2 regions of the Agathobacter sp. LCP21S3_B2 genome follow, and region 2 is predicted to be linked to the other one. Evidence: riboswitches for the same ligand, from Rfam matches in the RefSeq annotation. Region 2 holds a riboswitch; the other holds the start of a gene.
The links. A riboswitch is a leader RNA that binds a small molecule or an ion and turns the genes downstream of it on or off. The one in region 2 is predicted to bind FMN.
Positions count from the first base shown of each region.

Region 1 (6,856 bases), on a different contig from region 2:
AAATAATTATGAAGACTCAGAGGAATCCCCGGAAAATCTGTTAGCAGTAAGTTTTGCAGCATTTATAGCATTTATAGCATTTCAATATTTCGAGTTTAGTACATGGGTATTAGTAATTACAGGTTTAATTATAGCAACTTCTTTAGGTAGCTTTATAGGAAAGACGTTGACTAAAAAAATGAAAAATATAGTTAAAATTCCAAATTTAATTACGTATTTTCAAAAAGAAGCAGATAGTATAGAAGGGTGTTTTGAATTATTATTAGCTGAGATATTATTTGGATATTTAAAAATAGATAATTGGATCACAAAGGGCTTTTTGTTAGTTTTGATAGTAATGATTGTATCCTTACTATATTCTATTATAAAGGCTTTAACTGAAGATGATGTAGAGATATAAAGTATATTGTGGAAGAACTATATGTAAAACATGACATGAAATTTGAAAAAATGAGTTATAAGGCACGTGCATATAGTATTGGGCATTGAAATGTATAAAGCTTATGAGTAAATAACTTAGATGATAGATATATGTCAAACAATTCAATTATATTTCTTCAGTTGCAAATTTAATAAGTAAAGAAAGAAGGTTTGTTATATGAAATGTGAAAAATGTGGAACAGATTTTAAAGAAGGTATTTTTTGTCCTAATTGTGGAACAAAATATAATAACAACATAGATTATATGAAAAATAATGAGAATAATAATTCTAGTAACCGGAAAGAAAAATTATATCAAAGAACGTGGTTTATATGGTTAATGTTGATATTTATTTTTCCAATAGGATTGTATCTAATGTGGAAATATAAAAAAAGGTGGAAAACATTTGTTAAAATCATCATAACAGTGATAGTGCTTTTCTTTGCTTGGTGTATGTTATTACCTACAGAAAATGAGGATAAGAGTAACAGTAATCAAAGCAATGAGACAGAATCTAAGGAAAAAGAATTAGAAACAAAATTAAGTGATACTGTTACAGAAGATTACCTGCCTGGAACATATGTAGCCGATAATGGACAAATCTTTGGAATTGATGTAGCGGATACAGATATTTTTAATCTCAATGCAAAATTGGCAGATGCATTTGGTGGTTGTACTTTTTCTGACTGTTCAGTAATTTTTCCAGATAGTACGTGGCTTGAAGAGTATGGAATCATTGATGTAGCAGACAAAACCATATCAATATCGGAGAATTTAGTATACAAATATAAAATAAAAAAAGATAAGTTAACACTTACAACACCGAATAATGAAAAAATAGTTTTAAAGAAAGTATCTGATGAATATAACCCAAATGAACTATATGATACAAGTGATGTTGGAGTAGATGATATAATAGGAAATTACTATTGTGGAGATAGTTCAAACTCATTTATTCAGGTTAATAAAAAGGATGATAAAACAGTTAATGTATATTACATAGATTTAAGGGCATTAGAACCGAGCTATAGAGTTGTGGCATGGGCAGAAGATGTTCCTGTTAGTGAATTTTATAAAAATAAATATGTTGCATTGATGGGAAATAGCTATGGAAATGTTTATGCATGCCAATTTTCAGATCGTTTTAAGCTTGGTATAGTAGGGGATTATAATGCCTATTTAAAAAATGAAGTTGACACAGATATTGACGAACTCTTGGATTACTCGAAGAAAATATATACAGATGTGCCTTATAAGTATTCTGAATTTGCTGATAAAATAGTTGTATTAACAAGCGATGATGGTAAAGAAGACATAGTGTTTAATAAATCTTGGTATAATAAATATTCAAGTTTTACAGGAGATGCTGAAATAGATGTTAAAAGCGATAGTGATGGTAAGTGTGACGTTTATATTAACAATATAAAAAATTGTTCATTTAAAGACTCAGATTGTGAGTATATTGTTGGAACTTCGACTTGTATTAAATATAACTGTGATAATGGGACAAGTTTGTATTATTATCCCAATCTGAATGAAGATAATCCATACAGTGTTCCAAGACCCGCAATATCTATTAATAATCAACAGTATACATACAATTCTGGGGAATCGAGTAGTGCAGACGAAGAAAATAGTTTTGATGTTCAAATCTTTAGACGACAAACAGGCCCCCTTTGCACTTTAGAGATTAGTAAAAGCGATTATCAGGGGGCTAATATTTCATTGTATATTGGTAAAAATGACAGTCAATCATATAGAAGACTAGAAAATATCCATGTTAATTGGATAGGGAACAACAATGATGTAGGAAATTATTTTAATACAGAGACTTATTATGGATTAGACCTGCGTCAGGAATCGTACGGATATTCTATTACAGAGTTTGGCGATGAAAATAACGAATTGTCATTTGCAGGAACATATGTATCTGTAGATAGTAGTGACGATTTGAAAACTTCGGATGAAATATTCCCAAATGATGCAGTAAATCTTCTTGATGAAGCTACAGTTGCAGACTATGCAGGACAAAATGATTTTTATGAATTAGCTATAAATGAAATATATGCTCGACATGGCAGAAAATTTAATGATAAAAAGTTACAAAATTATTTTGAGGCTTGTTCATGGTATAATGGTATAATAGAACCAGATGAATTTGATGAATCTGTATTGAGCTCTGTAGAAAAGCAAAATTTACAACTTTTAGCGGGATATAGAGAAGAATAGAATATATATAAAGAACGAAAGCGCTTACAGAGAGAAATCTTTGTAAGCTCTTTATATTATTTGAGGTGAGAAAATGGAAAGAGTATTTTGATATGTTAGAGTAAGCTCTACAGATCAATATCTCAACAACAAAGGATATCTTTTAAAAAGCCTATGAATATAAAAAATAATCTTGACATCCAAACCGCAAAGGTTTACTATGGTTAGCGTAAGCTAATTAAATAATTATTCTTCAGGGCAGGGTGCAATTCCCTACCGGTGGTATAGCCCACGAGCCGCAAGGCACGATTCGGTGAGATTCCGAGGCCGACAGTAAAGTCTGGATGAAAGAAGATGTGAATATGATATATGCAGAGTATAGATAGCTGGGTTTTAGATTCAGTTTCAGATATAGATACAGCACATATCATAGTTATAACAGATATCTACTCTGGAGTGTTTTGATACATTCCAGATTTTTTTATCTCAAAATACCTTTTGACACTCATATCATGAAATGCAGCTAGTGCATATTTTTTTGAGATTATGGTATTTGAAATCATGATATTTGAAATTACTAGGCCCTGAACATTAATAGTTTGGGGCTTTTTTAGTGGGCATATAAAGAATATGCAGAAAGGAACTCAAATGACTGATGAACAATATATGAGAAGGGCGATTGAGCTTGCAAAACGCGGCATGGGGTATACCTCGCCAAACCCGATGGTCGGAGCTGTGATAGTAAAGGACGGCAGAATAATCGGAGAGGGCTGGCATGAGAGATATGGAGAGCTGCACGCGGAAAGAAATGCGTTAAAGCATTGCAAGGAATCGCCACAGGGAGCGGAAATGTATGTGACTCTTGAGCCCTGCTGTCATCATGGCAAGCAGCCGCCATGTGTGGAGGCAGTGATAGAAGCCGGTATAAAAAGAGTATATGTGGGCTCGGATGACCCGAATCCGCTTGTCGCCGGGGGCGGTATCAGAATCCTTAAAGAGCATGGGATAGAGGTTGTCACGCAGGTGCTTAAAGACGAGTGCGACAGGCTGAACGATGTATTCTTTTACTTTATACAGACCAGACGTCCATATGTTGCTATGAAATATGCCATGACGATGGACGGAAAGATAGCCACATATTCAGGGCTTTCAAAGTGGATAACAGGAGAAAAAGCGAGGGAACATGTGCAAAACCTGCGCCACAGATATAAAGCCATAATGGCAGGAATAGGAACAGTGCTTGCAGACAATCCACTGCTTACATGCAGAATCGAGGGCGGAGTAAATCCAATCCGCATAATATGCGATACGCACCTTAAGCTTCCACTGGAATCGCAGATAGTAAATACTGCAAAGGAAGTGCCGACGATTGTTGCAGTCAGTGAGCGATATCGTGAAACCGCACAGTCAGAAGCCTTACCTGATACTGAAAAAGATAGTATAGAAGAAAACTATGATTATCAAAAAAACAGAAAAATAACACGGCTTGAAGAAAACGGAATAGAAATTCTGTATGTAGCTGAAAAAAACGGTCATATTGATTTAAATGACCTCATGCAAAAGCTCGGCGAAAGAAGCATAGACAGCATTTTGCTTGAGGGAGGCGGAATACTCAACTGGTCAGCCCTTAAGAGCGGGATTGTGAATAAGGTATACGCTTACATTGCACCAAAGCTTTTCGGCGGAGCGGATGCAAAAACACCGATAGAGGGCATGGGAACCGACTCACCGGCACATGCCGTGATGCTTGGAAACAGTAAGATGACAAAGCTTGGTGATGATTTCCTTATCGAGTGTGATGTTGTGTAATTGATGTAATTGCTACTGTTTTGCCTTGGTGAGACCGGAAACAATTGTAAACAATTTACCATGTAAATTATGCAAATGAGTGTGAGGAAAATATAGAAAAAGAAAGGCGATACACAATGTTCACAGGAATAGTTGAAGAAGTTGGAACAATAGATACAATTTCACGTGGAGCAAACTCAGCAGTACTTACAATCAGAGCTGAAAAAGTGCTAGCTGGAACAAAGGTCGGAGACAGCATAGCGGTAAACGGTATCTGCCTCACGGTCACAAGACTCATGCCACATGCGTTTACAGCGGATGTCATGCACGAGACACTAAACCGTTCATCGCTTGCAAACGCGATGAGAGGAGCACATGTCAATTTGGAGCGTGCGATGGCAGCAGATGGCAGATTCGGCGGGCACATCGTGTCGGGACATGTTGACGGAACAGGCAGGATTGTGGAGGTCAAAAAGGATGACAATGCCATCTGGTATACAATACAGGCCACACCACAGCTCATGCGCTATATAGTCGAGAAGGGCTCCGTCACAATCGATGGAATAAGCCTCACAGTCGCAAAGGTGGCAGAGGATAATTTCTCGATATCAGCGATACCGCACACGGTAAGCCAGACTGTTCTAAAGGACAGAAAAGTGGGAGCTGTCGTAAATCTGGAAACAGATATAATAGGAAAATATGTTGAGAAGCTGTTGTTTAAAGGGCAGTCGGAAGGAATAACAGAAGAAATGACAGGAGCACAGACAATTAAGGAAAATGTACCACATAAATCCGGCGAAAATAAAAAACAACCGGATGGAATAACAAGAGATTTCCTGGCAAAATATGGCTTTTAACATAAAAGCACGGGTATCGTACGGTTTTGCAAATGTGCGTGGGCTGAATGGTTAAAAAATTATGTAATTGAACAGCTTCAAAATCATAAGAGAAAGGATATAAAATATGAAATTCAACACAGTAGAAGAAGCACTTGATGAGCTTCGTGCAGGGAAAATAATACTTGTCACAGATGATGAGGACAGAGAGAATGAGGGCGATTTCATCTGTGCGGCAGAATTTGCCACAACAGAAAACATCAACTTTATGGCGATGCACGGCAAGGGTCTGATATGCATGCCGATGTCGCAGGAATATGTAAAGAAGCTTCGTTTTCCGCAGATGGTGCAGGAAAATACAGACAATCATGAGACAGCATTTACAGTCTCAATAGACCATGTCTCAACAACCACAGGTATTTCCGCAGCAGAGCGCTCAATCACAGCAATGAAATGTGTCTCTGATGACGCAAAGCCTGAGGATTTCAGACGTCCGGGCCACATGTTTCCGCTTCTTGCAAAGAAAAACGGTGTGCTGGAGAGAAACGGACACACAGAGGCCACAGTCGATTTATGCAGGCTCGCAGGACTAAAGGAATGTGGACTGTGCTGTGAGATAATGCGTGAGGACGGTACCATGATGCGCACAACAGAGCTCATGGAGCTTGCAAAAAAATGGGACATCAAATTCATCACAATAGCGGCACTTCAGGAATACAGAAAGATACATGAAAAGCTCGTTGACCGTGTCACAGAGGTAAAGCTGCCGACCAAATACGGCGAATTCAAGGCATATGGCTTTGTCAACAGATTAAACGGAGAGCATCATGTGGCACTTGTAAAGGGCGAAATCGCAGATGGAAGGGATGTGCTCTGCCGAGTACATTCAGAGTGTCTCACAGGAGATGTATTCGGTTCACAGCGCTGCGACTGTGGCCAGCAGCTGGAGGCGGCCATGAGACAGATAGACGAGGAGGGCAGAGGAATACTGCTCTACATGCGTCAGGAGGGCAGAGGCATCGGTCTGATAAATAAGCTGAAGGCCTATGAGCTTCAGGAGCAGGGAATGGACACACTCGAAGCAAATCTGGCACTCGGCTTTGCCGGAGATGAGCGCGAGTACTATATCGGAGCCCAGATATTAAGAGAGCTTGGCGTACACAGTCTGCGCCTTCTCACAAATAACCCTGACAAGGTATACCAGCTCTCAGAGTTTGGCATAGAAATCAGCGAGCGTGTGCCAATACAGATGAGCGCCACAGCGCATGACCTGTTTTATCTGAAAACAAAGCAGAACCGCATGGGACATATACTCTCATACTAGTACAGCGAATAATAAGTAATTGATATATTGACCGGTCTGCGATTCCGATAGCACATGCCAAAAAGCCTTGACGTAGCCCGCTACGCCTGCGTTTTTTGACATGCACTCTCGAAACCGCATCCTCGCTCAATGTATCAACAACTTAATTTTCGCTGTACTAGCAAAAATAAAAAAACAAAAGGAGAACGAAAAATGAACGTAATCGAAGGAAAAATGACACAGGATGGAATTAAGGTAGGAATCGTAGTAGCAAGATTCAATGAATTTATCACATCAAAG
Region 1 is NZ_JBQKGQ010000014.1:20,303-27,158, reverse strand. It holds gene ACTQ1L_RS10750 (DnaJ domain-containing protein) at 1-400, shown strand, start outside; gene ACTQ1L_RS10745 (YARHG domain-containing protein) at 599-2,650, shown strand; FMN riboswitch at 2,875-2,989, shown strand; gene ribD (bifunctional diaminohydroxyphosphoribosylaminopyrimidine deaminase/5-amino-6-(5-phosphoribosylamino)uracil reductase RibD) at 3,278-4,438, shown strand; gene ribE (riboflavin synthase) at 4,555-5,274, shown strand; gene ACTQ1L_RS10730 (bifunctional 3,4-dihydroxy-2-butanone-4-phosphate synthase/GTP cyclohydrolase II) at 5,381-6,577, shown strand; gene ribH (6,7-dimethyl-8-ribityllumazine synthase) at 6,770-6,856, shown strand, end outside.
Region 1: linked by a shared signal. The riboswitch ahead of ribD (bifunctional diaminohydroxyphosphoribosylaminopyrimidine deaminase/5-amino-6-(5-phosphoribosylamino)uracil reductase RibD) and the one ahead of ACTQ1L_RS07780 (ECF transporter S component) in region 2 are both predicted to bind FMN.

Region 2 (6,856 bases):
TCTACTCTGTTTCCGCATCCGTGTCTGCTTCAACCTTGTAGAATGTAAGTATCTTCCAGCATCCTTTTTCATCCTGTCTTAATACATAATCCTGATAAGTTTTAGAATACGAGCTTCCCTCTTTCATGAAATAAGAAGCTCTGACGTACGCAATCTTTTTCCCATTATCGGTGATATATTTTACATCATTGCTGTCACACACATCTGTCTGTGCCATAGTAATCCCCTGATCACTGTAGTTTTTTGCATCGTCCTTCACTGACTGCTTGTAAGTATCCTTCGGATTATTTGCCGCAAGCTCATCATCAAACAGTTTAAGCGCCTGCTCAACAAGTCCATCAAGCTCCTTATCAGTATAATTTTCCTTATAATAGCAGCTCAGTATCTTGTTATACAGCTTAACAACCTCACGCGGTGTCTGCGGATAATTCTTTTCCAAATCCTTCGACGTAATCTTTTGTATATCCGTGAGTGTCTTTTCCTTTTGGACTTTCTTTTGAGAATTGCTGTTTACCATGTAAAATGTGCCACTGATTCCCGCAATCAATACAATTGCAATTATAACAATACCTATCTTTTTCATCACATGCCTCCTTAGTCCTCGTCAAACATGAGCTCCACGCTCTTTCCGTCTTTTCCAAGATATGCGTTTGCAAAAATATCCCTCACCTGTGGCATATAATCCTCTGCACGGACAAGTGACGGCGAAAAATGTGTAAGCCACAGCTCCTTCACGCCGGCTCTCTTTGCCATGTCTGCTGCCTCGTAAAAGGTCATATGCTTATACTGCTTTGCTTTTACTATCCTTTCCTTTTCAGCATACATGCCCTCGCAGATAAAAAGGTCTGATTCCTCTGCTGCCTCCACTATGTGCTCAAGTGGTCTTGAGTCCGTACAATATGTTACCTTTATGCCCTTTCTTGCCGGTCCTAGCACCATATCCGGAGTATACACTCTGCCCTCAAATTCAATGGTATTGCCTTTCTGAAGAGGATTCCACAGGCGCATCGGAATTTCTTTTTCCTTTGCTCTTTCCACGGAAAATCTGCCACTACGCTTTATCTCAACCGAATAGCCATAGCACAACACCGCATGCTTTACGCGGAATGCGTGAATATGATATCCGTTCATCTCAAAATATTCATCCTGCTCATTGAGCTCTATGCATTTTATCTCAAAAGGCAGCTCCGGCGCAATCGTCCGAAGTGCAGTGACAACCCTTGTAAGCCCCTTAGGTCCAATAATGGTAAGCGGCTCGTTGCGCTCGGCATTTCCCATTGTAAGAAGAAGCCCCGGCAATCCGCTGATATGGTCTGCATGAAAGTGGGTGATGCATAAAATATCTATCGGCTTGAAATTGATTCCGGCCTCCTTCATCGCAATCTGCGTTCCCTCACCGCAGTCAATAAGTATATTGCTGCCGTTATATTTTAGTGAAAGTGCCGTAAGCCATCTGTTTGGCAAAGGCATCATGCCTGCTGTTCCAAGTAAACATACGTCTAACATAAATTTTCCTCCGCAGTATAGGACATGATGACACCGTCCTCTACCGGATGCTCATATAGATTTTTTCTGATTCCAAGGTTTACAAACCCCATCTTCTGATACAGTGATATCGCAGCCTCATTAGTCACCCTGGCTTCTAACACAATGCGCTCAACACCTGACTCTTTTGCCTTTTCCTGCAAGCATCTGATAAGATGTGCACCCACACCTTTTCCTCGTGCTGATTTTTTGACTGCTATATTGGTCAGCTCTCCCTCATCAAATGACACGTAGGTACACTGATACCCCAGTATCTCGCCATCCTCCTGTGCCACAAGCATGATATTCTCCGGAAGCCTCATGGCATCCAAAAATCCCTGTCTGCTCCAGGGCTGTGTGAAGCTGTCTTTTTCTATCTGCGCCACCGAGTCTGCATCCTCCGGCTCCATGGGTCTTATTATCATATTCTAAAATCTCTCTCCTTTTCCTGTCTCTCTCTCTCCGCCTGTGATAATCTGAGATACTCAGGCTTATGGTCTGCTGCATTTTCTGCCCTGCCCTGCTCATAGAGCACCTGTCCAAGACATGCTACAGCCGATGCTCTTTGCTTATTGCACATGGCAGGCGCAAAGTCATAGTCCACCTTTACGTGCTCATTAATATAATCCCTGAACACATCCACTCCGTCTCCAAGGAAAATCACCCTGTGGCCGAGCTCATTGATTTTGTCAACTATCTCTTCTATCATCACTACGCACTGTGGCAAAATGGTGTTCATCCTGCCATCGGCAAAATCATACAGCCCTGTATAGGTCTGCTGCCTTCTTGCATCCATAAGAGGACAGACAACATCTGCACTGCCCCACAGATTGTATGCAAGCGCATCTACAGTAGGTACAGAAACTATCTGCTTATCCAGTGCCAGTGCAAGCCCCTTCGCCGTCGCAGAGCCTATGCGAAGCCCTGTAAACGATCCAGGTCCTGCTGAGACTGCAATAAAATCTATTGTCTTAAGGTCAAGCTCTGTCATCTTAGCCACCTCATCAAGCATCGGAAGAAGCGTCTGCGAATGTGTCTTTTTATAATTTATCGTGTATTCTCCTATCAGATTATCGTCCGATACGACAGCCACACTGGCCACAAGCCCTGAGCTGTCAAGCGCAAGTATCTTCATTATAAAACCTCTTTTATTGTTATTTTTCTATAGTCAAAGCCTTTTTCCAGGTCTTTTTCAATCGTAATCTCTTTTCTCTTCTTTGGGAGTATCTCCTCAATGAGATTTGCCCACTCTATCATTGTAAGACCATCTCCGTAGAAATAATCCTCATAGCCTATTTCATCCATCTCCTCAATGTCACCAATCCTGTATACATCGAAATGATAAAACGGCAGCCTGCCCTCCTCGTACACCTGCACTATGGTAAATGTAGGGCTGTTTATCGGCTCTGTGATGCCAAGCCCCGCTGCTATGCCCTGCGTGAGCACTGTTTTACCCACTCCTAAATCACCCACAAGTGTACACACATCCCCCGGCTTTGCCTGCTGTCCAAGCGTAACCCCAAGTGCATGCGTATCATCTGCCGAAAAGCTTTCTATTACTGTTATATTTCCTTCACTACTCATATTACCAGCTTATACCCTTATCTATTTATTTTATCTTTTATTATCTTATATCTATTTTGTTTATTTGATTTTCAGTCTGTATTTCTCCAGTGTACTGCCTGCCAGCTCCTTTAACGGCTCATAGCTGTCGCCCAGCTGCTCCTTTGAGAGAATGTATGCATTCTTCCTGTTGCTGAATATAAGTATCCTCTTATCATTTGCCACGAATCTGTACACCTGCTCCCACGGAAGCTGCGCCATCTCATCTCCCTGGCTTACATTTATGTGCTTTTCGTCTACCACAAAATGCAGTGGCTTTGAGAAAACTTCATTTGTCTTCATAATCATCTTTACCCTGCCCTTGAGTGAAAACGGCACATATAGCAGCACCAGAATACCAACTATAATATAAAGCACCACATACTCCGTATTGCCTTTTTGTGCGCTTAACACTGCTGCCGCAGCCAAGAGCACAGCAAACAGCAATGATATGACACCCTGACTGCCCTTGTACGCCTGCTCTATATTAAATGAATATAAATCTTTTTCTGTTACTTTTACATCAAATTCAAGCTTCATATCCTGCTCCCAACTAAATATTTGGGTTTATTATAACATTCCTTTTAAAAAAAGAAAAGAGCGCAATTGACTGCGCTCTTTATGTTTGTTACTAATATATATTGTGTCAGGTATTTTCTCTATCCTCTGCCCTTTAAAACAGGTGACAATCTCTTGTATACAAGCACTGTGATAAGTGTTGATATAAGTCCCTTTACGATGGTAAACGGAACATTGAATATTAAAAGTGCCTGCCACAGCTTGCCTACTGATGGGAGAAGCTCACTGTAGGCACCAATGATTGCTTCCATTGGCATGAACTTTGTGTATGCCGGGTACACGATAAACAGGTTTGATGGGAAGCTGATGATTCCCATTACCACTGAACCGACTAAAGCGCCGATTATTGCACCCTTTTTTGACTTATTCTTCTTGTAGATAAGTCCTGCTGTTGCTGTAAATACTGCTCCAAGAATAAAGTTTGAAAGCTCTCCTACCGTAAAGCTCTGTGTTACTGTACAGTGAAGCAGGTTCTTGATAAACTCTACAATCACTCCTGCTAACGGTCCATATGCAAATGCGCCGATAAGTGCAGGCAGATCTGAGAAATCAAACTTAATAAAGCCCGGCATGATTGGAATTGGAAACTCGAGGTACTGAAGTACAAATGCAAGTCCGCTTAACATTCCTGTGCCGACTAAAAGTCTGATGTTTACTTTTGATTTTGTGTTGTTTGTTGTTACGTCCATTTTACACTCCTTTGATGCTTAAGGAATCCTGAGGATATTGTGAGTGCAGCTATCTAAAATCTGAATAGCTGCTTTAAAAAATCCCGGAAGAAAATCTTCCGGGACTTAATATCACAGTGTAATAACACCTAATAATCTTCTCTCATCCAGACTATACTGTCGGCTTCGGAATCACACCGAATCATGCCTTGCGGCTCGTGGGCTGTACCACCGGTAGGGAATCGCACCCTGCCCTGAAGAATTCCTATTTATTTTACAGACTTATGATATGCACTTTGAAGTGTTTTGTCAAGGTGTTTTTAATTATCAAGAATAATATTGTCAAAGAAATTATTTTTCTTGCCCTTTATGTAGTGTGGCTTTTTGTTTCTGTTGTTATTATTCTTGCTGTCTGTACTATTTCTATCGTTTCTGCTATTCCTGCCGCCGTTATTTCTATTACTTCTGTCAGCCTTGTTATCGACATTGTTTTTTCCACTGCCGCTGTGTTCTGACTTACCGGCCTTGTCTGTACCTTGTCCGATTTTCATGGTAAGCTGGATGCGCTGCTTTTTGAGGTCAACGCTCATAACCTGCACATCTACTATGTCCCCTACACTGACAGCCTCAAGCGGATGCTTGATATAGCGGTCACATATCTCTGAGATATGCACAAGTCCGTCCTGATGTACTCCTATATCCACAAAGCATCCGAAATCTATTACGTTTCTGACTGTGCCCTTTAATACCATACCCGGTGTGAGGTCCTTCATCTCAAGGACATCGCTTCTTAGAATTGGCTTTGGCATATCCTCACGTGGGTCTCTTGCCGGCTTTTCAAGCTCTTTTACGATGTCACGCAGTGTGATTTCACCAACTCCTGCCTCGTCTGCGAGCGCCTTGTAATCAGATACCTTCTTTGAGATTCCAACTACATTTCTGTTCTTTACATCCTCCATTGTGTAGCCAAGCTTTTCAAGCACTGCCTTTGTGGCATCATATGACTCAGGATGCACGCCTGTGGCATCAAGTGGGTTCTTTCCGTCTGTGATACGCATGAAACCTGCACACTGTTCAAATGCCTTCGGTCCAAGCTTTGCTACCTTAAGAAGCTGTGAACGTGATGTGAATTTACCGTTTTCCTCTCTGTAGTCCACGATGTTTTTGGCAATGGTCTTTGAGATGCCTGATATGTACTCAAGCAGTGAAACTGATGCTGTATTTAAATCAACACCAACCTTATTTACGCAGTCCTCTACAACTCCTCCGAGTGCCTCTGAGAGCTTTTTCTGGTTCATATCGTGCTGATACTGTCCGACTCCGATTGACTTTGGATCAATCTTTACAAGCTCAGCGAGCGGATCCTGAAGTCTACGCGCCATGGATGTGGCACTTCTTTGTTCCACATCAAAATTCGGAAACTCCTCCGTGGCAAGCTTGCTGGCTGAATATACTGACGCACCTGCTTCATTTACTATGATGTACTGCACCTTTACCGGAATTTCCTTTAACAGCTCGACAATCACCTGCTCTGACTCACGCGATGCTGTTCCGTTTCCGAGTGAGATAAGAGTGACATGATGCTTGTCTATGAGCTTTTTGATTACGGCCTTTGCCTCCTCAACCTTGTTCTGTGGTGCTGTCGGGTAGATTACTGTGGTATCGAGCACCTTTCCTGTAGGGTCTACGACAGAAATCTTGCAGCCTGTACGGAATGCCGGATCCCATCCAAGCACAACCTGTCCTGCAATTGGAGGCTGCATGAGAAGCTGCTCCAAGTTCTTTCCGAATACCTTTATGGCACCATCCTCTGCTTCCTCTGTCAGATTGTTTCTGATTTCACGCTCTATGGCAGGGGCAATAAGCCTGTCGTACGCATCCTCCACTGCCTCTGTGAGTACGGCTGCTGTAGGCGCTCCATCATTTGTGATAACCTGCTTTTTAAGATATTTTATGATATCCTCTGTCGGTGCCTCTATCTTTACTGTGAGGATTTTTTCCTTCTCACCACGGTTAATTGCGAGTGTTCTGTGACCTGCCACCTTGGAAAGAGCCTCATCAAATTCATAGTACATCTCATAGACAGACTCTGCCTCCGGATCCTTGGCTGTCGATATAAGACGCCCCTTTTGCATGGTAAGCTCTCTGATTTTTGTTCTGTAACCGGCATTGTCTGATACGTTCTCTGCAATGATATCCTTTGCTCCGGCGAGTGCAGCCGCTTCATCTGCCACATCTTTTTCTGCATCCACATATTTAGCTGCTTCTGCCATGATATCAACAGACGATTCCTGCGCTAAAATGGTCTGTGCAAGTGGCTCTAAGCCCTTTTCCTTTGCGATTGTGGCACGGGTTCTTCTCTTCGGACGGTAAGGTCTGTACAAATCGTCAACCGCCACCTGTGTCTGTGCCTCAAGGATTGCCTTCTTAAGCTCATCCGTAAGCTTGCCCTGCTCCTCAATGCTTGCAAGCACTGTCTGCTT
Region 2 is NZ_JBQKGQ010000008.1:146,330-153,185, reverse strand. It holds gene ACTQ1L_RS07810 (DUF6715 family protein) at 2-583, opposite strand; gene ACTQ1L_RS07805 (ribonuclease Z) at 595-1,506, opposite strand; gene rimI (ribosomal protein S18-alanine N-acetyltransferase) at 1,500-1,949, opposite strand; gene tsaB (tRNA (adenosine(37)-N6)-threonylcarbamoyltransferase complex dimerization subunit type 1 TsaB) at 1,946-2,659, opposite strand; gene tsaE (tRNA (adenosine(37)-N6)-threonylcarbamoyltransferase complex ATPase subunit type 1 TsaE) at 2,659-3,108, opposite strand; gene ACTQ1L_RS07785 (YcxB family protein) at 3,169-3,666, opposite strand; gene ACTQ1L_RS07780 (ECF transporter S component) at 3,786-4,394, opposite strand; FMN riboswitch at 4,525-4,639, opposite strand; gene ACTQ1L_RS07775 (Tex family protein) at 4,694-6,856, opposite strand, start outside.